One region of the Terrisporobacter glycolicus ATCC 14880 genome, then DNA from elsewhere that is predicted to be linked to it. Evidence: riboswitches for the same ligand, from Rfam matches in the RefSeq annotation. Region 1 holds a riboswitch; each other region holds the start of a gene.
The links. Region 1 has a riboswitch for glycine ahead of TEGL_RS11255 (saccharopine dehydrogenase family protein). Riboswitches for the same ligand answer to the same signal wherever they lie in the genome.
Positions count from the first base shown of each region.

Region 2: linked by a shared signal. The riboswitch ahead of gcvPA (aminomethyl-transferring glycine dehydrogenase subunit GcvPA) and the one ahead of TEGL_RS11255 (saccharopine dehydrogenase family protein) in region 1 are both predicted to bind glycine.
Region 3: linked by a shared signal. The riboswitch ahead of TEGL_RS03775 (GrdX family protein) and the one ahead of TEGL_RS11255 (saccharopine dehydrogenase family protein) in region 1 are both predicted to bind glycine.
Region 4: linked by a shared signal. The riboswitch ahead of TEGL_RS06755 (alanine/glycine:cation symporter family protein) and the one ahead of TEGL_RS11255 (saccharopine dehydrogenase family protein) in region 1 are both predicted to bind glycine.

Region 1 is NZ_CP117523.1:2,276,095-2,282,240, reverse strand. It holds gene TEGL_RS11270 (hypothetical protein) at 59-715, shown strand; gene TEGL_RS11265 (dihydrofolate reductase family protein) at 877-1,413, shown strand; gene TEGL_RS11260 ((2Fe-2S)-binding protein) at 1,514-1,813, shown strand; glycine riboswitch at 1,962-2,068, shown strand; gene TEGL_RS11255 (saccharopine dehydrogenase family protein) at 2,247-3,497, shown strand; gene TEGL_RS11250 (GTP-binding protein) at 3,647-4,570, shown strand; gene TEGL_RS11245 (pseudouridine-5'-phosphate glycosidase) at 4,643-5,563, opposite strand; gene TEGL_RS11240 (PfkB family carbohydrate kinase) at 5,563-6,146, opposite strand, start outside.
Region 2 is NZ_CP117523.1:603,952-610,097, forward strand. It holds gene TEGL_RS03120 (FtsX-like permease family protein) at 1-63, shown strand, start outside; gene TEGL_RS03125 (DUF2628 domain-containing protein) at 285-962, shown strand; gene TEGL_RS03130 (folate family ECF transporter S component) at 1,238-1,756, shown strand; glycine riboswitch at 2,062-2,172, shown strand; gene gcvPA (aminomethyl-transferring glycine dehydrogenase subunit GcvPA) at 2,344-4,827, shown strand; gene gcvPB (aminomethyl-transferring glycine dehydrogenase subunit GcvPB) at 4,829-6,146, shown strand, end outside.
Region 3 is NZ_CP117523.1:732,932-739,077, forward strand. It holds gene TEGL_RS03760 (glycine/sarcosine/betaine reductase component B subunit) at 1-1,260, shown strand, start outside; gene grdB (glycine reductase complex selenoprotein B) at 1,273-2,580, shown strand; gene TEGL_RS03770 (hypothetical protein) at 2,673-2,828, shown strand; glycine riboswitch at 3,087-3,186, shown strand; gene TEGL_RS03775 (GrdX family protein) at 3,353-3,715, shown strand; gene TEGL_RS03780 (glycine/sarcosine/betaine reductase component B subunit) at 3,856-5,136, shown strand; gene grdB (glycine reductase complex selenoprotein B) at 5,149-6,146, shown strand, end outside.
Region 4 is NZ_CP117523.1:1,365,993-1,372,138, reverse strand. It holds gene TEGL_RS06765 (DNA polymerase) at 1-1,614, opposite strand, end outside; gene TEGL_RS06760 (PepSY domain-containing protein) at 1,786-2,487, opposite strand; gene TEGL_RS06755 (alanine/glycine:cation symporter family protein) at 2,625-3,995, opposite strand; glycine riboswitch at 4,313-4,401, opposite strand; gene TEGL_RS06750 (hypothetical protein) at 4,712-5,800, opposite strand; gene TEGL_RS06745 (AI-2E family transporter) at 5,829-6,146, opposite strand, start outside.

The DNA of each region.
Region 1 (6,146 bases):
CGTGTTGTTTGTTGGATTTAGAGCAATTAGATTTATTAAATATAAGGGAGATGGTAAAATGAAATTTTCAAAAGGAAAAGTTATAGCAGCAGTTTTAGGAATATTAGTTATTGTAGGTGGTGTATCTGTATATAAATCATTAATTAATGATTATCCATACAGACTTATATATATATCAGAAGAAGGCAATAAAAAGGAAAAATCACAAGAAGAAGCAATAAATGAAGCATTGAAAGGTTCAAATGCAAAAGAGACTAACTTTGATATGCTTAAAGTAGATGACAAAGGAACTGTAGTTATCAAGCAAACAGAATATAATAAATTAGCTAAAGATAAAAGTCTTAAAGTGGTTGACCTTTCTGGTGATGAAGCCATGATTATACCTAGATATGATGGGATAAAGAATTTATCATATTTAAACAAGCAAAAAGAAGTAAAGGAATTTAAAGCAAAGGATATTGATATAAAAATAAAAGGTGTTCTTAATAAGAAAATCTTAATAACTGGACTTTTTAAGAATCAGTTTGTTGTAAGTGATAAAACTTATGAAAAATTATCTAAGGATAGTAAAATACTAAAAGTAAATGGTTATGATTATGAAAGCAATAAAAATATACAAAATAATGTGACTAGATTATTTAAAAATAAGCTATTTTCAATTAGTAATGATGACAGATTATATTACTTAATTGGAAAAGATGCTTATGCAGAATAATAGTTTTAAAATTAATTAAAGAATTAGCTGATCTATTGTAAAGATAGTAATAATACATTGATGTACTATTACTATCTTTTTTATTTAAGTGTACTAATAATGGGTATATAAAGGAAATACTATTTAAGGATATTTAATTATTGAATAAAAGGAGAAATATAATGAGCAGAAAAATAATCTTTAACTTAGCTATGAGTATAGATGGATATATAAGCGATGAAGATGGTGGATTTGATTGGATTGTGGGAGAGGATAATAATTCACTGGATACTAAAGGACAATTTGAGTTTAATAAATTTTTAGAAACTTGCGATACAATAGTGATGGGAAGAAAGTCTTATGAAGATATACCTAGAGAAACTTTTGATGAATTTTCAGATAAAAAAATTTACTTAGTTACCAATAAGAAACTTAATATAAATAAAGATAATGTGGAGATTATAAATGGAGATATTGTTGGAAAAATACTTAACCTAAAAAAAGAAGAAGGAAAGAATATATGGATATTTGGTGGTGCAATTTTAGCAGATACATTCATAAAATCTGATGTTATAGATGAGTACATAATCGGTATAATTCCTTGTATATTAGGTAAGGGAAGAAAGTTATTTTTGGAAAATAATCCAACTATAAATTTACATTTAAAAAATTATAGTTTCTCAGGTGGAATTGCAGTATTAACTTATACAAAAAGATAGAATTATATTAAAAAATGATATTTGTATAAACCTACACTAAAATGGAATAATAAATTTAAAATGAAAAATAATATTATTTATAAATATAAGGAGTATGGATATGATTTTAGATAAGGAAAAATATATAAAAGTTAGAGCAGCTCAGGCACAAGGAGCTAGAACGGTACAAGATGTTAAGGTCATGACAGATATAGTTATAGAAAATGATGAAGAATATAGAGAAATTGATAGGGTAGTACAAAATGTTTGTAAATGCCAAAATGTATCTGTAAATGAAGTTGTAGCAGCGGTTAAAAGTGGTGCACAAACAGTAGAACAAGTTATGGAAGAGACTAAAGCAGGAACTGGTTGTGGTAGATGTAAAGGAATAATAGAAAATATATTAAAAAATAAAAAATAATTGTATTAAAAAAGCCTTAGTAAATTGAAAACAATTACTAAGGCTTTTTATATGTAAAATATACATAAATTTAAAGAGTAATCTAAATTATATATTGACAATGAAAATATATATTATAAAATATAAATAGTAAAATAAATATGATCGGATGAGAATAATCTTAGACATTACTTAAATGTAAGGCCGAAGAAGCAAAAAAAAGAATTTATCTTAATCTTTTTTGAAACTGACAGGCAAAAGGAAGATTATTTGACGAAGCTTTGGAGAGAACGGATACCGTCGCCTACGTGGCTATAACCAACTGGCAAAAGGACAGAGTAATAAGATACTTAATTTTAGTATGCTTATTATTCTGTCCTTTTTTGCTTTTGAAAAATCATATTTATGTATAAATGTATATTTATAAATTTAAATAAGGGAGATATAAATTATTATGAGAATGATGTTAGTAGGATCAGGAGCAGTAGGAGAATCAATACTAAAAATACTGCAAAGTAGAGAAAATTATAGAGAATGGTTAGAATTTGTTTTAGTTGCGGATTATAATTTAGATAGAGCTAAAGAAGTAATAGAAAATTTAAAGGAAAAAGAAAATTATAAGGCAGTTCAAGTTGATGCTAAAAATAAAAATGAGATGATTGAATTAATTAAAGAGTATAATATAGATTTTGTAATGGATTCTGCGGCTCCATTTGTAAGTAATCAAATATTTGATGCTGCTTATGAGGGTGGAGCAAGTTATGGTAGTATGGGAACATGGTCAGTACCTATGGATAATCCTAAATTTGGTATAGGAATAGAAAATAGCTATATAGAGCCTATGACCAAGTACAACTTTGATAGGCATGAAAACTGGAAGAATAAAAATCAAATGGCTTGTATATGCATGGGTATAGACCCAGGTGTAGTAAATGTATTTGCAAAATATGCTGCAGAGTATGAATTTGATGAACTACATGAAGTGCATGTAAAAGATGGTGGAAACTTAGAAATACCAGGTGCCAAAGAAAATGATATAACTTTTGGATTTAATGTATGGACTATTTTAGATGAAGTTATGAATCCTAATGTGGAGTATAATAAAGACAAGGGTGGATTTATAGTGGAAGATGCTTTTAGTGGAGAAGAAACATTTATAATGCCTGAAGGTGTTGGAGAAAATAATTTGATAAAAGTAGAACATGAAGAAGTAGTTACTATGCAAAGATATTTAGGTAAATATGGTCTTAAAAAAGCTACTTTTAAAATAGCTTTAGACCCATCTTTAGTAAATGCTTTAAAAGTAATAGATTCATTAGGTCTTAGAAGTATACACCCTGTTGATGTGGGTGGAGTAAAAGTAGTGCCAAGGGATGTAGTTGCAGCATGTGCTCCGCAACCAAAAGAGATAGGTGATGAAATGATAGGCATGATGCTTGTTGGAGTTCATTGTATAGGTATAAAAGATGGAAAGAAAAAAGAAATTTTTATATATCAACCATTTGAAAATAAACAATCAATAAAAGATTGGGGCATGCAAGCAGTAGTAGCTCAAACAGGATTTGGTGCAGCTCTTACTATAGAACTTATTGCTAGGGGAATATGGAAGGGAGAAGGAGTATTTTCACCAGAGTATTTTAATCCAATTCCATACTTAGATTTAATGAAAGAAACAGGATTTAGATACGAAATAATAAATATGTAAATTAAAAAACTACAGTTTCTCATGTTAATATATATCAATAAAATTTATATTTACTCAAACTTTATAGAAAATATCAATTTCAATAAATATTTTTTATATGTTACTCTTATAATTGAATTAAGTTAAATTAAGACAAAAGAGGAGAGAAAATGAGTATAAAAATCGATATTATTTCAGGATTTTTAGGTGCTGGAAAAACAACTTTTTTAAATGAGTTTGTTAAAAATACAGATGAAAAAATTGCTATTATTGAGAATGAATTTGGGGATATGTCTATAGATAGTGATTTAATAAAGGGAGATTTTATAATAAAAGAATTACCATCAGGATGTATATGTTGCAGTTTAATAGGTAACTTTAAAGAAGCAATATTATCCCTAATTGAAGAAACTAGTTTAGATAGAATTATAATAGAACCTTCTGGAGTTGCCATGTTATCAGACATAATTAAACTGTGCCAAGATATATGTAAGTATTCAAAGAAAGAAATGATAATCAATAATGTAATAACAATAGTAGATTTATGCAATTTTTATGAGTATGAAGATAATTTTGGAGATTTTTATTTAAATCAAATTAAAAATGCAAACATTATACTACTTAGTCATTTTGAAGGAGTGAACAAAAATGAGCTTGAACCTATTATATGGAAACTTAGTGACTATAATGAGCAAGCCTATATAATAGAAGAAGATTGGTATTTAAAAAGAGAATTAAACTTAAAACATTATATTGAAGCTTTAGAAATAAATAGAGTTGTTATAAAAGAAAATTTAAATGATACAACTAGAATTAAGAAGTTATTGAAATCTACTACAATAGATAAACCTAAGGTTTTTACAGAAGAAGAATTAAAAGAAGTATTAGAATTACTAAATGATAAAAAACAGGGATATGTATTAAGGGGAAAAGGAATAATTCAAATTGAAAATGGTAAAACTGTTCATTTTGACTTTACTCCAAGGAATTATTCTTATGAATATATGAATAAAATATGTAAGACCAAAGTAGTCATAATAGGACTGCTATTAAATACAAAATTATTAAAAGAATTATTTTTAAATGAGAATTAAAATAATTATAAAAAATAAGGAGCTGTGGTACAAGTATTAAAAGTTGTTGTACTACAGCCCTTTTTAGGATTATTATTTATTTAAATCAGCTAAGTCTTTTGCTATATTAGCAGCAACTTTAGCATTGTTGTAAACAAGTTCTATATTAGAGGCAAGAGATTTTCCTTCAGTTATAGTTTTTACTTTATCTAATAAGAAAGGTGTAACTTGCTTTCCACCTATATGTTTCTCTTCAGCTTCTTTTAAAGCAGATTCTATGGCATTAGTTATGGTATCATAATCCATTTCAAATTCTTTAGGTATTGGATTAGCTATAACCATACCGCCTTTTAGATTTAAGTCCCACTTAGCTTTTAAAGCTTCAGCTACTTCCACAGAAGAGTCTACTCTGTAGTCAACACCAAATCCTGATTTTCTAGTGTAGAAAGCAGGCATTTCTTCAGTTCCAAACCCTACTACTGGAACACCGTGAGTTTCTAAGTATTCTAAAGTTAAACCAATATCTAATATAGACTTAGCTCCAGCACATATAACAGCAACATTAGTATTAGCTAATTCTTCTAAGTCAGCAGATATATCCATAGTAGTTTCGCCACCTCTATGAACTCCACCTATTCCACCAGTAGCAAACACTTTAACACCAGCAAGATCTGCAAGTATCATAGTAGTAGCAACAGTAGTAGCTCCAGTTAATTTTTTAGATATTATAAATGGTAAGTCTCTTCTAGAAGCTTTAACTACATTTTTGCTTGTAGCTAATAATTCTATTTCTTCTTTAGTTAAACCAACTTTTAAAACTCCATCTAGTATAGCTATAGTTGCAGGAACTGCACCATTTTCTCTTATTATATTTTCAACAGTACTAGCCATTTCAACGTTTTGTGGGTATGGCATACCATGAGATATTATTGTAGATTCTAAAGCAACAACTGGTCTTCCTTCCTTAACGGCTGCTTCAACTTCTGGATGTATTTGTAAATATTTTTTTAACATTATATTAACTCCTTTATTGTTTTATTTATTAAATCCTCGCTTAAATTAGGATTGATTGTATCTTTATGAGATAGTGCTAAAATTGATGCTCCAACAGAGAACTTTGCAGTTTGCTCTATATCAAGATCATTCATAAACCCATAAACTATACCGGACATAAAAGCATCTCCAGCTCCAGTGGCATTTATTATATCAATTTTTATACCAGGTATGTGAAGTGTTTTTTCTTTGTTAGCACAATACACACCATCACTACTTAGTGTTATAAATACACTTTTAACACCTTTTTCTATAAAGTATTCACAAGATTTTTTAGCATTATCTAAATTTTCTATTTTAATTCCAGATAATGTTTCTGCTTCATATTTGTTTAATTTGATTCCTTCGAACCTATTAAGTATATCTTTTATTTTTATACATTTAGAAGTAGAAACAGTATCTACGAAAATTGGTAAATGACTGTGATTTCTTGTGATAAAATCTATAGTTTCCTTAGATAAATTAGTATCTAAAACTATGGCCTTGGAGTCATCTATTGATTTATGTTTTGAATGAATGAAAGTTTCATCCAGTTTTTCAATGA
Region 2 (6,146 bases), 1.7 Mb from region 1:
TCAGTAATTTATTTTATTTATTACTTACTAACTTCAAAAAAATATATATCTTTAACAAAATAATGAATTAAGCCGTATTTTATTTAATTAGACTAGATGAAATATGGCTTATATTATATTGTGAAACTTTATATTATGTTTTAATGCCACAGAATAATCCATTAACTTTTATTGCATATAAAGTAAAATAATTAATGAAATATATTATTAGACTCTATTGTAAGAATATATTAATAATAGTAAAATAAAAATACTTATTAAAAAATATTTAAGGAGAGAAAATTATGGCTGAAGATAATAGGTTCATATATTGCTCAAAATGTGGGAAAAAAAGTTCAAAAGATGCTAAGTTTTGTACAAATTGTGGAAATAAATTAATAACAATAGAGGATAGTATAAAAAGTACTACTGAAAATATTAAAGATGCTATAAAAAATAATGAAACATATAGAAGTTTTACAGATAATAATTATGATGAAAATTATAGAGCTGACTTTGATAATAGAGATATGGTTAAATTTATACAAACGAAAGAAGAATATTATATACCTAAATTTAAGGAAATCCAAGAGATATATAAATCTACTAGTTGGAACTGGGCTGCATTTTTCTTCAATTCATGGTGGTTTTTATATAGAAAAATGTATGTTATAGGTTTTGGACTTATTGTAGCAGATATATTAATTGGATTGCTGATGCCAACTGTATCATTAATTGCAAGTATAGCCATAGCAGTGATTTCAGGATTATATGGAAATATAGCTTATTTAAAACATATACAAAAGCAATTAAATTCTTTCACTAATATGGGAGAGGATATAAAGCAAAGATTAATATTAAATAAAGGTGGAGTTAATATAGCAATACCAATAATATTAGCTATAATTACCATAGTTTTTTTATTATTGATAGGTGCATTAGGAACATTTTTATTTATGTTCTCTTCTCCATATTATTACTAAAATTATATAATTTAATAATAATTAAGACACATAAACATTTATGTTTATGTGTCTTTTTTTATTTACATAGAATTATTTATTGGATTTACTGTAAAAAGGTTAATAATCTAATTATTTTAAAAACCTTTGTGCTACAATTTAATTAAGTTATTTAAATTTAATAGATAGGCTAATCAATAGATGATAATAAAAATATATATAAAGAATTTATCATTTTTGATAACTCCACACATGAATCACTTATTTATGTGCTAACCAAATTTAGGAGGAAATTTATGAATAAAAAATTTAATGTTAAAAGACTAGTTCAGACTAGTTTATTAGTTGCATTACAAATAATATTAACTAGATTTTGCTCTATACAAACGCCTATAGTTAGAATAGGATTCGGTTTTTTACCGGTGGCTATAATTGCTATTATGTACGGACCAATATGGTCTGGTGTTGCAAATGGTATAGCAGATATTATAGGTGTAGTACTATTTCCAACAGGAGCTTTTTTCCCAGGATTTACACTTACGGCCATATTGTCGGGAATAGTATATGGAGTATTTTTACATAATAAGGCAGTTACGTGGACAAGAATAATAGGAACTGTTTTAGTTATAGATATAATTTTAAATTTAGGTCTTGATACTTATTGGTTATCTATTTTAATGGGTAAAGGATTTATAGGATTATTACCAACGCGTTTACTTAAAGAAGCTATTATGATACCGTTAAAAGTTATAACAATAGGTATTGTTTGGAAAAAATTTATAGTGAAATTACCTAAATTTTCACAAGCTATATAAGAAAAATGATTTGTATAAGATTTAACCACTGCGAATTTAGATTAAAAATAATAGTTGTTTAGCAATTCATATCAGAACTATAATGGCTAATATTGGGGTAAGTTTTTGATTTTTATTAAGTAACTTTAATGTATGATAAAAGCGATTATAATTTTTATAAGCACTTTTGTATATTTATTACATCTAATTATCTAATGATTTTGAATTGTCGAAAAAATCAGAAAAAATATATAAGAAAATGAACAAAAACAGTTGAAAAATATTATGAACTCACATACAATGATTTTAGAATTAAATAAATCCAAATGATATTTACGAGAGACGTTTTTACTTAGGTAAAAAGGCCGAAGAAGCAATCTGAAAATTGCCATTAAATTTTCAGAGAAACTTTCAGGCAAGAATATCGTAAATTGATGGAACTCTGGAAAGACTTTGCTCATTAAGAGTGAAAGTCACCGACGAAGAAAATGAGATTATCTCGCTAAAACTTTCAGGTAAATGAACAGAGGATATGTGGCTACTACTTGTAGTGTCTGCATATCCTCTTTTTTATGTTTATATAAAAAATGTGATGGGGGAGTAGGAGAATGATAGAATGTATGGAGTTAAAAAGAACTAAGTTATTTTCTACACATGAAAAATTAAATGCAAAAATGTTTGAATTTGCAGGATGGGAAATGCCATTAGAGTATGCAAGTGCAACTAAAGAACATGACTATGTAAGAAGAAGTGCTGGGCTATTTGATGTTTCTCACATGGGAGAAGTTGAAGTCAAGGGAAAAGAAGCATTTAATTTTATACAGTATTTAATTACAAATGACATTACAAACCTGAAAGCAGAAGAGATTATATACTCACCAATGTGTTATGAAAATGGAATGGCAGTAGATGATTTGTTAGTTTATATGATAGAAGAAGAAAATTATTTACTAGTAATTAATGCTGGTAATATAGATAAAGATTATGAATGGATTAAAAATCAAAGTGAAGAATTTGATGTAAATATAAGTAACGTATCTAATTATGTTTCTCAATTGGCAATACAAGGTCCAAAAGCTGAAGAAATATTATCTAAGTTAGTAAATATAAATTTAAATGATATAGAATTTTATAAATTCAAAAATAATATAGAGGTTTGTGGAGAAAAATGTATAGTTTCAAGAACAGGTTATACTGGTGAAGACGGATTTGAAATATACTGCGATGAAAATGTAGTAGAGAAAATATGGAATGATATTTTGGAAGTAGGAAAAGATAGCATAACACCAGCAGGTCTTGGGGCTAGAGATACTTTAAGAGCAGAGGTGAATTTACCTCTTTATGGCCATGAAATAAGTGAAGAAATATCTCCTCTAGAAGGTGGGTTAGGAATATTTGTTAAACTGAATAAAGAAAATTTTATAGGTAAAGAAGCTTTAATTGGTTTAAAGTCACAGGAAACTCAAAGAAAATTAGTTGCTTTTGAAATGCAAGGAAAAGGTATGATAAGAAGTGGCTATGAAGTAGAAGTAGATGATAAAGTTATAGGATTTGTTACTACTGGACTTAAATCTCCTACTTTAGACAAATTTATAGGAATGGCAATTATAGATAGTAATTATGCCAAAGTTGGAAATGAAATAGGAGTAAGAGTAAGAAAAAAACTTGTAAGTGCAGTAATAGTAAAAAGACCTTTTTATAAAAAACAATATAAAAAATCTGAAATAATAAAGGAAGAATATAAGCAATATTCATATATACCAGCGACTCATGAAGATGAAGAAAAAATGCTTAAAGCATGTAAAGTAAATACAATAGACGATCTATTCTCAGACATACCTGACAGTTTAAAATTAAAAAGAGATTTACAGTTAGAAGAATCAAAATCAGAATTAGAAGTTAGTCAAATAGTAAAAAACATAGCAGATAAAAATATAAGTACAGAAGAATTAACTTGCTTTTTAGGAGCAGGGGCTTATGATCATTATGTTCCTTCGATCATAAAACATATTACATCAAGAAGTGAATTTTACACAGCATATACACCATATCAAGCAGAAATAAGCCAAGGAACATTACAAAGTATATTTGAATTCCAATCAATGATAGCAGAAATAACAAAAATGGATATAGCAAATGCATCTATGTATGATGGTGCAACAGCAGCAGTGGAAGGATGCTTATTAGCAGTTTCAAAAACTAGACGTAAAAAAGTAGTAGTAGGAAAAACTGTTCATCCAGAAACAAGAAAAATATTAAAAACTTATTTACAATTTAATAATTGTGAAGTTGTGGAAGTTGATTATGATAGGGAGTTAGGTATGACGGATTTAAATAGATTGAATGAAGTAGTAGACGAGAACACTGCTTGTGTACTACTTCAAAACCCAAACTTTTTTGGTGTTATAGAAGACGTTGATGAAGTGGGTCAAATAGCTCATGGCAAAAAAGCTATGTATGTATTAAGTGTAAATCCAATAACTTTGAGTGTACTAAAGTCTCCAGGAGAAGTAGGAGCAGATGTAGCTGTGGGAGATGCTCAGCCTTTAGGAAATGCATTAAACTATGGCGGACCATATGTAGGATTCTTAGCTATAAAATCAGGTTTAATAAGAAAAATGCCTGGTAGAGTAGTTGGTCAAACAGTAGATAGAGATGGAAATAGATGTTACTGTTTAACTCTTCAAACCAGAGAACAACATGTTAGACGTGAAAAAGCAACTTCAAATATATGCTCTAACCAAGGTTTGTGTGCATTAAACTCAGCAATTTATATGGCAACTATGGGTAAAAAAGGCTATGAGGAAGTAGCAATGCAAAATATACAAAAATCACATCATGCATATAAGAAAATAAGTAAAGGCGGAAAATTCCAGATACTATTTAAAGGAAAATTCTTCAATGAATTTGTGATGAAATCACCAATTGAAATAAAGGAACTAAATAAAAAATTGTTAGAGAATAATATACTTGGAGGATATGATTTAGGCAAAGATTATCCAGAATTGGCAGATTGCACTATGATTTGTGTAACTGAAAAAAGAAGTGCAGATGAAATAGATAAATTAATGAGAATTATGGAGGGAATGTAAAATGAAAGAATATAATAGCTTATTAATTGAAATTTCCAAGGAAGGAAGAAAAGCTTATTCTCTTCCAAAACTAGACGTAGAACTTACAAAACTAGATGAAATGCTAGATCATAATATGATAAAGAAAACTGATTTAGAATTACCTGAATTAAGTGAGTTAGATGTAGTAAGACATTATACTTTATTATCAAATAAGAATTTCGGTGTGGATACAGGATTTTACCCTCTAGGATCTTGTACTATGAAGTATAATCCAAAAATAAATGAAGATATGGCTTCACTTAGCAAATTTACTAATATGCATCCTTATCAGCCAGTTGAAACATCACAAGGATCTTTAGAATTAATGTACAATTTATCAAAAATGTTATGTGAAATAACAGGAATGGATGAGGTAACTTTACAGCCTTCTGCAGGAGCACATGGAGAATATACAGGGCTTATGATGATAAGAAAATACCATGAAAGTAGAGGCGATTTAAAAAGAACTAAGGTTATAGTACCAGACTCTGCTCATGGAACAAATCCTGCCAGTGCAAATATGGCTGGGTTTGATATTATTGAAGTTGAATCAACTAAAAATGGAGCAGTTGATATAAATAAATTAAAAGAAGTACTAAATGATGAAGTAGCTGCATTAATGTTAACTAATCCAAGTACTCTAGGATTGTTTGAAAGAAATATAGAAGAAATAGCAAATCTAGTTCATGAAGATGGAGGACTTTTATATTACGATGGAGCAAATACAAATGCAATTATGGGAATAACTAGAGCAGGAGACATGGGATTTGATGTAGTTCACTTGAATTTACACAAAACATTTGCGGCACCTCATGGTGGTGGAGGGCCTGGAAGTGGTCCAGTAGGAGTAAAAAAAGATTTAATTCCTTATTTACCAGTGCCAACAATAGAAAAAGTAGATGATAAATATATATTAAATTATGATAAAAAGGACTCTATAGGAAAAATTAAAAATTACTATGGTAATTTTTCAGTAATGGTTAGATCTTTTGCATACATCTTAACTATGGGTAAAGATGGACTTAAAAAAGCAAGCCAAATGGCTGTTTTAAATGCAAATTATTTAAAAGAAAAGCTAAAAGAGAACTATGATTTGCCAATAGATGAAGTTTGTAAACATGAATTTGTATTAAAAGGACCTCATGGAGAATACAATACAATGGATATTGCAAAAAGAATGTTAGATTATGGCTATCATCCACCAACGGTTTACTTCCCATTAATAATTAGAGAAGCAATGATGATAGAACCAACTGAAACAGAAAGCTTGGAGACTTTAGATAAATTTATAGAAGCTA
Region 3 (6,146 bases), 1.5 Mb from region 1:
GTAAAGGTAAATGACATATGCTTTTCAGATGTTTCAAAAGTAGAAAATGGTGTTATCTATGTTAATAAGCAAGAACTAATAGACTTATTAATGGAAGATGAAAATATTAAATCTGTTGATTTAGATATTGCTAGACCGGGAGATAGTACACGTATAATACCAGTTAAAGATGTTATAGAACCAAGAGTTAAGGTTGAAGGACCGGGAGGAATATTCCCAGGTATGATTAGTAAAGTTACTACTGTAGGTAGCGGAAAAACTAATGTGCTTAAAGGTTCAGCAGTAGTTACAACAGGTAAGATAGTTGGATTCCAAGAAGGTATTATTGATATGAGTGGTGAAGGTGCAAAATATACTCCATTTTCTAAGCTTTGTAACTTAGTATTAGTTTGCGAGCCTATTGATGATTTAAAACAACATAACCATGAAGCAGCTTTAAGATTTGCTGGATACAAAGCAGCCACATACTTAGGAAATTTGGCAAAAGATATTACTCCAGATGAAACAGAGGTTTATGAAACAGATTCAATAATAGAAGGATATAAAAAATATACAGAATTACCAAGAGTAGCTTATGTATATATGCTTCAAACTCAAGGTTTATTGCATGATACTTATGTATATGGTGTAGATGCTAAGAGAACTATATCTACTTTAATTTATCCAACAGAAGTAATGGACGGAGCAATAGTAAGTGGTAACTGTGTTTCTGCATGCGATAAAAACACAACTTATCATCATTTAAATAACCCAGTTATTCATGACTTATTTGAAAAACATGGAAAAGAGTTAAACTTTGTTGGTGTAATAATAACAAACGAAAATGTTTATCTTGCTGACAAAGAAAGGTCTTCTAACTGGAGTGCCAAATTAACTGAATTTTTAGGTGTAGACGGTGTAATAATCAACGAAGAAGGATTTGGTAATCCAGATACTGACTTAATAATGAATTGTAAAAAGATAGAAGAAAAAGGAATAAAAACAGTAATAATAACAGATGAATATGCAGGTAGAGATGGAAAATCGCAATCATTAGCTGATGCTGATTCTTTAGCAAATGCAGTTGTAACAGGAGGAAATGCAAATGAATTAATTACTCTTCCTCCGATGGATAAAGTGATAGGATATCAAGAGGTTGTAGATGTTATAGCTGGTGGATTTGACGGAAGTTTAAAACCAGATGGTTCAATAGTTGCAGAACTTCAAGTTATTACAGGATCTACAAATGAAATAGGTTTTAATAAATTAAGTGCAAGATAGTGAGAGGGGGGTTTGAAGATGATAAAAGTTGTTCAATATATAAATCAATTTTTCGCACAAATAGGTGGGGAAGAAATGGCTCATGTTAAACCTGAAGCGAGAGGGGGTATAGTAGGGCCAGGTGCTGCTTTTAATGTGGCGTTTAAAGGAGAAGCTGAAATAGTAGCTACAGTAATATGTGGAGACTCTTATTTTAATGAAAATTTAGAAGAAGCTAAGAAAGTAGTATTAGATATGGTTAAGGGGTATAATCCGGATGTATTTATAGCAGGACCAGCTTTTAACGCAGGTAGATATGGTGTTGCTTGTGGAGCAATAGCTACTGCTGTTAAAGAAGAATTAGGAATACCTTCATTAACTGGTATGTACGTAGAAAACCCAGGTGCTGACATGTTCAAAGACAAAGTTTACATGGTAGCAACTAAAAATTCTGCAGTAGGTATGAGAGATGCTGTAAAAGTTATGGCACCTCTTGCTCTTAAACTTGCAAAAGGCGAAGAAATAGGTGCATCTATTGAAGAAGGTTATATGCCAAATGGTGTAAGAAAGAACTTCTTTGATAGTGAAAGAGGGTCTAAGAGAGCTGTAGATATGTTAATTAAGAAATTAAAAGGTGAAGAATTTACAACTGAATACCCAATGCCTGATTTTGATAGGGTAGCTCCAAATCCAGCAATTAAAGATTTATCAAAGGCTAAAATAGCTCTTGTTACTTCTGGAGGTATAGTTCCAAAAGGAAATCCAGACCATATAGAATCTTCAAGTGCATCTAAATATGGTAAATATGATTTGGATGGATTCAAAGTATTAAGTAGTGCAGATCATCAAACTGCTCATGGTGGATATGATCCAGTTTATGCAAATGATGATCCTAACAGAGTTTTACCAGTAGATATAATGAGAGAATTTGAAGAACAAGGTGTAATAAGAGAGCTTAATAGATATTATTATTCAACAGTAGGAAACGGAACTTCAGTTGCTAATGCAAAAGGATTTGCTGCAAAATATGCAGAAGAATTGAAGGCTGATGGTGTGGATGCTGTTATCTTAACTTCTACGTGAGGTACTTGTACTCGTTGCGGTGCAACGATGGTAAAAGAAATAGAAAGAGCGGGAATACCAGTAGTACACATTTGTACAGTAGTCCCTATTTCTTTAACAGTTGGTGCTAATAGAATAGTTCCAGCTATAGCTATACCTCATCCACTTGGAAATCCAGCACTACCATTGGAGGAAGAAAAGAAAATAAGAAGAAATCTTATAACAAAAGCTTTTAAAGCATTACAAACTGAAATAGAAGATCAAACTGTATTCGAATAAAATTTAAATTATGTTTACATTGAGCAATATTTTATGCTCAATGTAAATATATAAAAATAAAATTTAGATAAGCAGGTATTTCTAATGAGTATATTAGAAAAAAGAAAGTCATCATAATTGGTAACAGAGATGGTATACCTGGTCCAGCAATAGAAGAATTTGAATCTAATGTATATGATGATCAAATAGGAATGATAGAAATGGTACTTGACATAGATTATATAGTTAATGAAATGACCACTAATTAAGATAGCAATTTTGTAAGTACTAAAAGTTAAAAATAAAGGGTTATAAATAGTAATTATCAACATATAAATTAATAAATATAGAAAAAAATAAAAATATTGAAAAATATAAAAAAACTTGTTGCTTATTATAGATATAATTAATTATAATCTAATTAAAATAGAAAAAAATTATAAATGAATAGAAACTTTAAGTGAATGAATAATAAGACGATTATTATATTGCAGAATAATTAGAATAATACAATTATTATATTAAGGATGACTATTACGGGAGAGACTTTTAAAAAGCGCCGAAGGAATAAGCCAATATTAAGCGAATATTGGTGATGATCTCAGGCAAAAGGACCGTAGTACGACTTAACTCTGGAAAGCAAGACATCATTAAGTTTAATCAATAAATATATGCACCGAAGGGGCAACTCTATGCGAATAGAGGAAAACTCTCAGGTTAAATACAGAGCAGAAAGCTAGGGGCTTTCTGCTATTTTATTGCAAAAAAATAGAACTGTTCTGGGGGATATAAAATGATAATAACTAACAACAATAAAGTATATGAAAAATACAAAAGTGATTATAAGATTTATTATAAGGAATGTTCTTTTAAAGAAATCTTACTTTATGTAAGAGATAGAGTTCATGAAGGACATATACTTTTAACTCACCCTCTGTCTAGTAGCATAAAACCAAATGAAACTCCATATAAATCAGTCCTAATATCTGATTATAAAGAATCCCTAGATTACAAATCTTTAACAATTATTGAAAATGCAATTTTAACATATGACAAATTTAAAAAAGATAAAGATTATACTGTTGAATTAACCGATAGAATAATGGATGATTTTAAAGTTGTAGATTTATCAATAATTGAAAATGCTCTTAAGTAAATAGAGCATATTTAGCAGAATTTATTATTCCATAGAAATAGTAATATGTTTTAATAGCGCTTATTGTGCTTTTAAATAAATACCTAGTTCAAGTAAATAAAATTTTTGTAAAGTAAATAAAATTTTTGGAGGTGATTTTTTTGAAATTAGAATTAGGATATGTAAAAGTTAAAGACATATGTTTTTCTGATGTTTCAAAAGTGGAAGATGGAGTAATTTATGTTAATAAGCAAGAGTTAATTGACTTATTAATGGAAGATGAGAATATCAAATCAGTAGATTTAGAAATAGCAAAACCAGGTGATAGTATTCGTATTATGCCAGTTAAAGACGTTATAGAGCCAAGAGTTAAAGTTGAAGGACCGGGAGGAATATTCCCAGGTATGATAAATAAGGTAACAACAGTGGGCTCGGGAAAAACGAATGTACTTAAAGGTTCTGCTGTAGTAACAACGGGGAAAATAGTAGGTTTCCAAGAAGGAATAATAGATATGAGTGGTGAAGGTTCTAAATACACACCTTTCTCAGGGTTAAATAACTTAGTAGTAGTTTGTGAACCAGTAGACGGTTTAAAACAACATAATCACGAAGAAGCTATAAGATACGCTGGATATAAAGCAGCTATATACTTAGGAGAGTTAGCTAAAGATATAACTCCAGATGAAGTAGAAGTTTATGAAACAGATTCAATAATAGAAGGATACAAAAAATACCCAGAACTACCAAGAGTAGCTTATGTGTATATGCTTCAAACTCAAGGATTATTACATGACACTTATGTTTATGGAGTAGATGCTAAGAAAACTATATCTACTTTAATAAATCCAACTGAAATAATGGATGGTGCAGTAGTAAGTGGTAACTGTGTTTCTGCATGTGACAAAAACACAACTTATCATCACTTAAATAACCCAGTTATACATGATTTATTTGAAAAGCATGGTAAAGAATTAAACTTTGTAGGGGTAATCCTTACTAATGAAAACGTTTATCTTGCTGATAAAGAGAGATCTTCTAACTGGAGTGCCAAATTAGCAGAGTTCTTAGGTGTTGATGGTGTAGTCATAACTCAAGAAGGATTTGGTAACCCAGACACAGACTTAATAATGAACTGTAAGAAGATAGAGGAAAAAGGAATAAAAACAGTTATAGTTACTGATGAGTATGCTGGTAGAGATGGAAAATCTCAATCATTAGCAGACGCAGATCCTTTAGCAAATGCAGTTGTAACAGGAGGCAATGCAAATGAGGTTGTTACTCTTCCTCCAATGGATAAAGTAATAGGATATCCAGAAGTTGCAGATGTTATAGCTGGTGGATTTGATGGAAGTTTACAACCAGATGGATCAATAGTTGCAGAGCTTCAAGTAATAACTGGGGCTACTAATGAACTTGGATTTAATAAATTAAGTGCAAGATAGTGAGAGGGGGGTTTGAAGATGATAAAAGTTGTTCAATATATAAATCAATTTTTCGCACAAATAGGTGGAGAAGAAATGGCTCATGTTAAGCCTGAAGTAAGAGAAGGTATAGTAGGGCCAGGCGCTGCTTTCAATGCAGCATTTAAAGGAGAAGCTGAAATAGTAGCTACAGTAATATGCGGTGACTCTTATTTCAATGAAAACTTAGAAGAAGCTAAAAAAGAAGTTTTAGAAATGGTTAAACAATATAACCCAGATATATTTATAGCTGGACCAGCATTTAATGCAGGTAGATATGGTGTTGCATGTGGTACTATAGCTACAGCTGTACAAGATGAGTTAGGAATACCATCTTTAACAGGTATGTATATAGAAAACCCAGGTGCTGACATGTTTAAACAAAAAGTTTACATGGTACCAACTAGAAACTCTGCAGTGGGTATGAGAGACGCTGTTAAAGTTATGGCACCTCTTGCACTTAAATTAGGTAAAAAAGAGCCAATAGGATCATCAAAAGAAGAAGGATATATGCCAAATGGTGTAAGAAAGAACTTCTTTGATAGTGAAAGAGGATCTAAGAGAGCTGTAGATATGCTAATTAAGAAATTAAAAGGTGAAGAGTTTACTACTGAGTATCCAATGCCTGATTTCGATAGGGTAGAACCAAATAAAGCCGTTGTTGATTTAAGTAGTGCTAAAATAGCTTTAGTTACTTCTGGAGGTATAGTTCCAAAAGGAAATCCAGATCATATAGAATCTTCAAGTGCTTCTAAATATGGTAAATATGATATAGGATCATTCAAGCATTTAAGCAGTGCTGATCATGAAACTGCTCATGGTGGATATGATCCAGTTTATGCAAATGAAGAGCCAGATAGAGTTTTACCAGTAGATGTACTTAGAGAATTTGAAGAGCAAGGTGTAATAGGAAGTTTACATCAGTACTTCTACACAACTGTTGGTAACGGAACTGCAGTTGCAAATGCTAAGAAGTATGCTGCTGAAATAGC
Region 4 (6,146 bases), 910 kb from region 1:
TCTATCAGGTGTATAGCTTATCTTTTCTAATTTTCCATCACTTTTCATTTTCATTATGGCATTATCAATACTTAATTTACTTGCAAATACTCTAAGAACTTTAAGATTTATATTTTCTTTACCATAAACTGCATGACTATACTTACCTGTGATTTTTACACATTTTTGAAAATCTATTAAATCATTACTATTATTAACAGTTCTTTCTATTTCTATATTATTGATTAACTTTTCTTTAATAGCTTTATTCACAATAGGTAAATCATTATCTATTAAGCTTAGTTTTTTTACATAAGCACCCTTGCTTTTTACACTTTTATCTTCTTTAACGTAAACATAATTATTTACATCTTTTTGAATTATTTTTTTTATAAAATCATGATCTAAGTTCATTTTTGTTCTTTTGCTCCACTCTTGACATATTTCTAAATATTTATCTACATCTTCTTTAGAGTTAAATTTAAACATAACACCATCTGTGTTTCCTTGTATAAATTCTGCTCTATCACCAAAGGTTAATTCAACTTTTTCTATTAAATCAAGAAGTAATAATTGCCCATTAACACAAATAGCTATACCTTGTCTTTGATCATATAAATCATTATTTATATCTAAACATGCACCATACGTGGAGTTAAGTACAAGTTTAAGTGATTTTTCTATAGGATTTTTTTCTCTTTTAAATTTGAATCTTGCATCTCTTATTTCTTTAAATTTGCCTGGATTTTGCACGTTTCTACTAAGAAGTCCATATTCTATCATAATAGATGGATAAAAGGAACTAACATCAGAATTTACAATGAAATTTTCACATTCATATTTTTTTCTTGCAGAATGAAGACCTCCCCATCCAAAATCTGTGTCAACTCCATATACATTGGCTCTTAAATATTTTTTAAAATCTCTATTATTATAATCTTCATACCAATGTTTTATATTATTATACTTACTAAGTTCTATAGTATTAACTATTTCAAAGTCTGCTACATCTTCTCTAGGATAGTTAGGCTTTTTAGCCCCAAGAATATATGCACTTAACTGAGCCTCCGTCTTGTTGATCATACTTTCATCTAAGTTAAAATATTCTATTAATCCCAGTTGTGCTTCATACTTATAATAGACCTCTTGAAACACTTTAAAAGTCATCCTAACATCGTGAAGACAATAAGTAGTAAGTTCTTTAATTTCTTCTTTTGTAGGATATCTATTTAAATCAAAAGAAATAGTACTTTCTCTTATATCTTCTCCCATAAACAATTCTAATTCTTTTAAGCTTCTATAACTGTCATTTAGTTCAAATATATATATGGGAATCCTATTTAAACTTCTGTCTACTGCATAAGGGGAGATATTATGTTCAATTATCTTTTCTGATATAGAACAAGGATCTGTTCCAGCAATTATTGCCTTCATTATCCATTGATCATATCCCTTTATATTATATCCTACCCAAATAGAATCTTTATTTTTATTAAAAACCCTAAGAAACTCTTCCCTATTATTGACAATAATATGTTCTTTTTTTGTTTTGTAATCTTTCATACAGCACATCCAAAATCCACCTTTGGACAATACTTCAAAATCAATAATTATACGTCTTCTCTCTTTTTTCATATGATTATTCCTTTATATTTTATAATTATTTATACTATATATTTTACCTTATATCTCTCTTTTAAAACTATTAGTTTTCTACTAAAAATAAAAACCTTAGACTGAATTTTACTTCAATCTAAGGTTTCTTATTGACATTATTTATATTTTACTACTAAAAATTATTTTTTATTAATTAATATCTTTTTCAAATTCTATTATTTTCCCAGTTACAGCGTTAACTGTTATTTCATATTCATAGTTACCTTTTCTTAATTCACCTTCATATTCTGGTGTTTTGTCATTATCTAATTCAAATTTAACTATTTTTGCTCCTGGAACTTTCTTTAACATTATTTCTTTTGCTTTAGATTCTCCTATTAATTTCTTAGAAGATGTTTTTATTTTTTCTTTTTCAAATTCTGTTATTTTTCCACTTTTAGCATTTACTGATATTTCATATTCATAGTTACCTTTTCTTAATTCACCTTCGTATTCAGCTGTATCATCTTTATCTAATTTAAATTTAACTATTTTTGCTCCTGGAACTTTCTTTAGCATTATCTCTTTTGCTTTAGCTTCTCCTATGTATTTTGAAGAAGATGTTTTTATTTTTTCCTTTTCGTAATCTGTTATTTTTCCGCTCTTAGCATTTATATCTATTTCGTACTTATAACTTCCTTTTGTTAATTCTCCTTCGTACTCTGGAGTCTTATCATTATCTAATCTAAACTTAACTATTTTTGCTCCCGGAACTTTCTTTAACATTATTTCCTTTGCTTTTGCACTTCCTATAAGTTTAGATGCTGCATCTGCCAACCCTACTTGTGATAATACTGTTGATGATGTAAGAACTACACCTAAAGCTACTGCTATCATTTTGTTTAATTTCATTGAAATCTCTCCTTTTTTATTTTTTACACTATATATACAAAGGTTAAGTTCTATTTTGGGTACCTTTTTTATAAAAAAATAAAAATTTTTTTAAAAAGTTTTTAAAAATTACAATAAAATATTGAAAACTTGCCATTTTAGCTTATTTTTTCCTTATCTGATTTATTTTTTTCATCCAAATAATCTAAGTATAATTTAGTTTCAGATATGATTATTGGAGATAGCGCAAGTAAAGCAATTAAATTTGGTAGTGCCATAAGGCCATTTACAATATCAGCTATAATCCAAACCATTTCTAATTTTAAAAATGCGCCAAGCAACACCATAAGTACAAATAAACCTCTAAACAAATTTATTTTTTTAACTCCAAATAAAAATTCAAAACATCTTTCTCCATAATAACTCCATCCAAGGATAGTTGTAAATGCAAATAAGCTTAAACTTATTGTTAGAAATATTGGACCTAAATTTGGGAGTACTGATGCAAAAGCTGATTGAGTCATTATTGCTCCATTCAAATCACTTTGCCAAACACCTGAAATTATTAAAGATACTCCTGTTAAGGTACAAATTATTATACTATCTATAAATGTTCCTGTCATTGATATTAAACCTTGCTCTGCTGGCCACTTAGTTTTTGCTGCAGCAGCTGCAATAGGGGCACTACCAAGACCTGATTCATTTGAAAATACGCCACGAGCTATACCATTTCTAATAGCCATTGACACTGTTGCTCCAATAAAACCTCCCGCAGCTGCTTGACCAGTAAAAGCACTTTTAAATATTAATACAAATGTTTCTGGTATTAATGTATAAGATTTACCTAAAATAGCAAGACATATTAATATATATGCTACTGTCATAAAAGGAACTATTTTAGTTGCCACCTTTGATATACTTTGTAGACCTCCAAATACAACTAAAGCAACACAAATTGATAATATAACTCCTGTTATTTTAGGGTCTATATTAAAAGAGCCTTGTACTGCATCTGTAATTGAATTAACTTGTGAAAATGTCCCAATACCTAAAAGCGCTACTAATATACCACTTACAGCAAAGAACGATGCTAAAGGTCTCCATTTTTCCCCCATACCATTTACTATATAGTACATTGGACCACCAGATACTTGACCATTTTTATCTTTAGTTCTAAATTTTATAGCAAGTAAACCTTCTGAATACTTAGTTGCCATTCCAAAGAAGGCAGCAAGCCACATCCAAAATAATGCGCCTGGTCCACCAGCTTTGATTGCCGTAGCGACTCCAACTATATTACCTGTTCCTATTGTTGCTGCAAGAGCTGTGCATAAAGCTCCAAAACTTGAGATGTCTCCATTACCTTCATTCTCAGCTTTAAAAATTAATTTTAATGCTTTAGGTAATCTGACAATTTGTATTAGTCCCAGTCTTACTGTAAGATAAATACCTGTACCTACTAGTAAAACTAATAATGGTGGTCCCCATATAAAGCTATCCACTTGGTTTAATAAGTTAAGAAAATCCATAAAAAACACTCCTTTTGTAATTAAATAATTTAAGTACAAAATCATATAATCATTTATGAATAAAGACAAGAATAAATTGCATCCTGCATACAGTAACAATATGCAGCTTGCTAAAAATATAATAATTTTGAATATGTATGAACTATAAAAAAATTGCTTTTTTACTCTTATAGAAATGTATTGATAATACAAGAACATATAAGTTTTTCATATATATAAAAGTATTATAATATCTTAGTAATTAAAAAATACTAAATCATAAAGATGATTTAGTATAGGATTTCATACATATTAAAGAAAAGCATAAATATGCTTTATATATATTCTCTGTCCTTTTGCCTGAGAGATTGAGCAGTTAAGCCTTGCCCCTTCGGCTCCCTTTACGGGTCTCTCCAGAGTTTCCTATTCTTTACAGTCCCACCTTTGTAAAAAGTACCTGAGAGTATGACTCCTTCGGCGTGTCCTAAGACAACTCTTCTGTAAAGCTTCATCAGATTATTGACTTGTTAACTTGTAACAATAATAGTATATTATCTTCTAATACTTGTCAAATAGATTAATTTAAATTTTCATATAAAATTATTTGATTCAAATAAAAGCATTTTTTAAAATTATCTCTCCTAATTTTTATTATAAAAATTTATTATTAAATAATTGATTTATTACATTATTTTTAATAAATAAGAAATATGGGTTAAAATAACCCATATTTCTTATTAGTTTGTTTCTATTCTTTTTTCTTTATATTTTATTGATTGAACAAATGAGTATATTATTAGCCCTTGAGCTATCATTCCACTTACTACCCATACAAAACCACCTATCATTGGTATAAGACTTAGTAATCTTATAACTAATATACCAACCAAAAGCTGTAAGTATGGATTTTTATTCTTAAGTATCAATCTTCCAATTACTATTCCCACAATCACAGGAGATAAATAAACTACTATAAAATACATAATTAATGATATTACCCCAATAGGTAAAGCTATTATACTTAAAAATAACAACAAACTAGCTATAGGCATTAATATAAATGATGCCATGCCTCCTAAAACTATTGGAAGTGGTTCTTTCAATAATAAATCACTACTTTTTATAAAGAATTTTTTAAACACAGAATACAAAAGCACCCCAAATATTAAAGATCCTAAAATCGATAGAATAGTTCCAAAACCTAAAAAAGCTTTTAGTTTACTCTCATTAGTTGAATTTTCTATCTTAGTATATTGTATGTCATTCATAGATACATTAGAGTTTACAATAGGTTCTTTAGGTGAGTATACCTTTATGTTCCCTGTAATTTCACCATTATCGGCTATAATTAACTCATTACATTTTATGTTAACATCACCATTAATTTTACCATTAATTATTATTGTGTCACCTGCGGCATAAAATCCTTCGCAATTGCCTTTAAAATTAATATTCTCACCTGATACGTAAATAGCCTTTGCAGTAGTTTTTTTACCTATGTTGATATTTTGACCAAAAGAAGTTATATTTTTTACATTTTTGCTGTTAATATTTAAAGTTTGTGCTCCACATCTTATATTGCCATTTACCTCATTACTTGTAATATCTATACTCTCAGCAAGAGCTACAACATCACCATTTACATTATCCTTTACAGTAATCTTTTTACCTGCAGAATAAATATCACCTAAGACTTCTTTTGAGATATTTATATCTTCATTTAAAGCAAAATAATTTGATGCACTATCTATATTATCTGCAAATGCATTAACTGTTAACAAAAGCATCATTAACAGCGTTAAAATAAAAACCCCTTTTTTCTTCATAATAACATCTCCCTTGATTAATTTCTTGCTACACTCTATCCATATAATCCTTGGTATCTGTTGGTAATTCTTTAATCTTAAGCTTATATTCAACTTCTTCTTTTATTATCGAATAAACAATGGCAAATAAAGGTACACCTATTATCATTCCCACTATTCCTAAGAATTTACCTGCCACAAGTATGGCAAATAATATCCAAAACGCTGATATTCCAATTGAATCTCCTAGTATTTTTGGTCCTATAATATTTCCGTCAATTTGTTGTATTATGAATACTAGTAACAAGAATACTAAGGCTTTAGTTGGAGAAACAAATAAAATTATAATAAATGATGGTATAGCTCC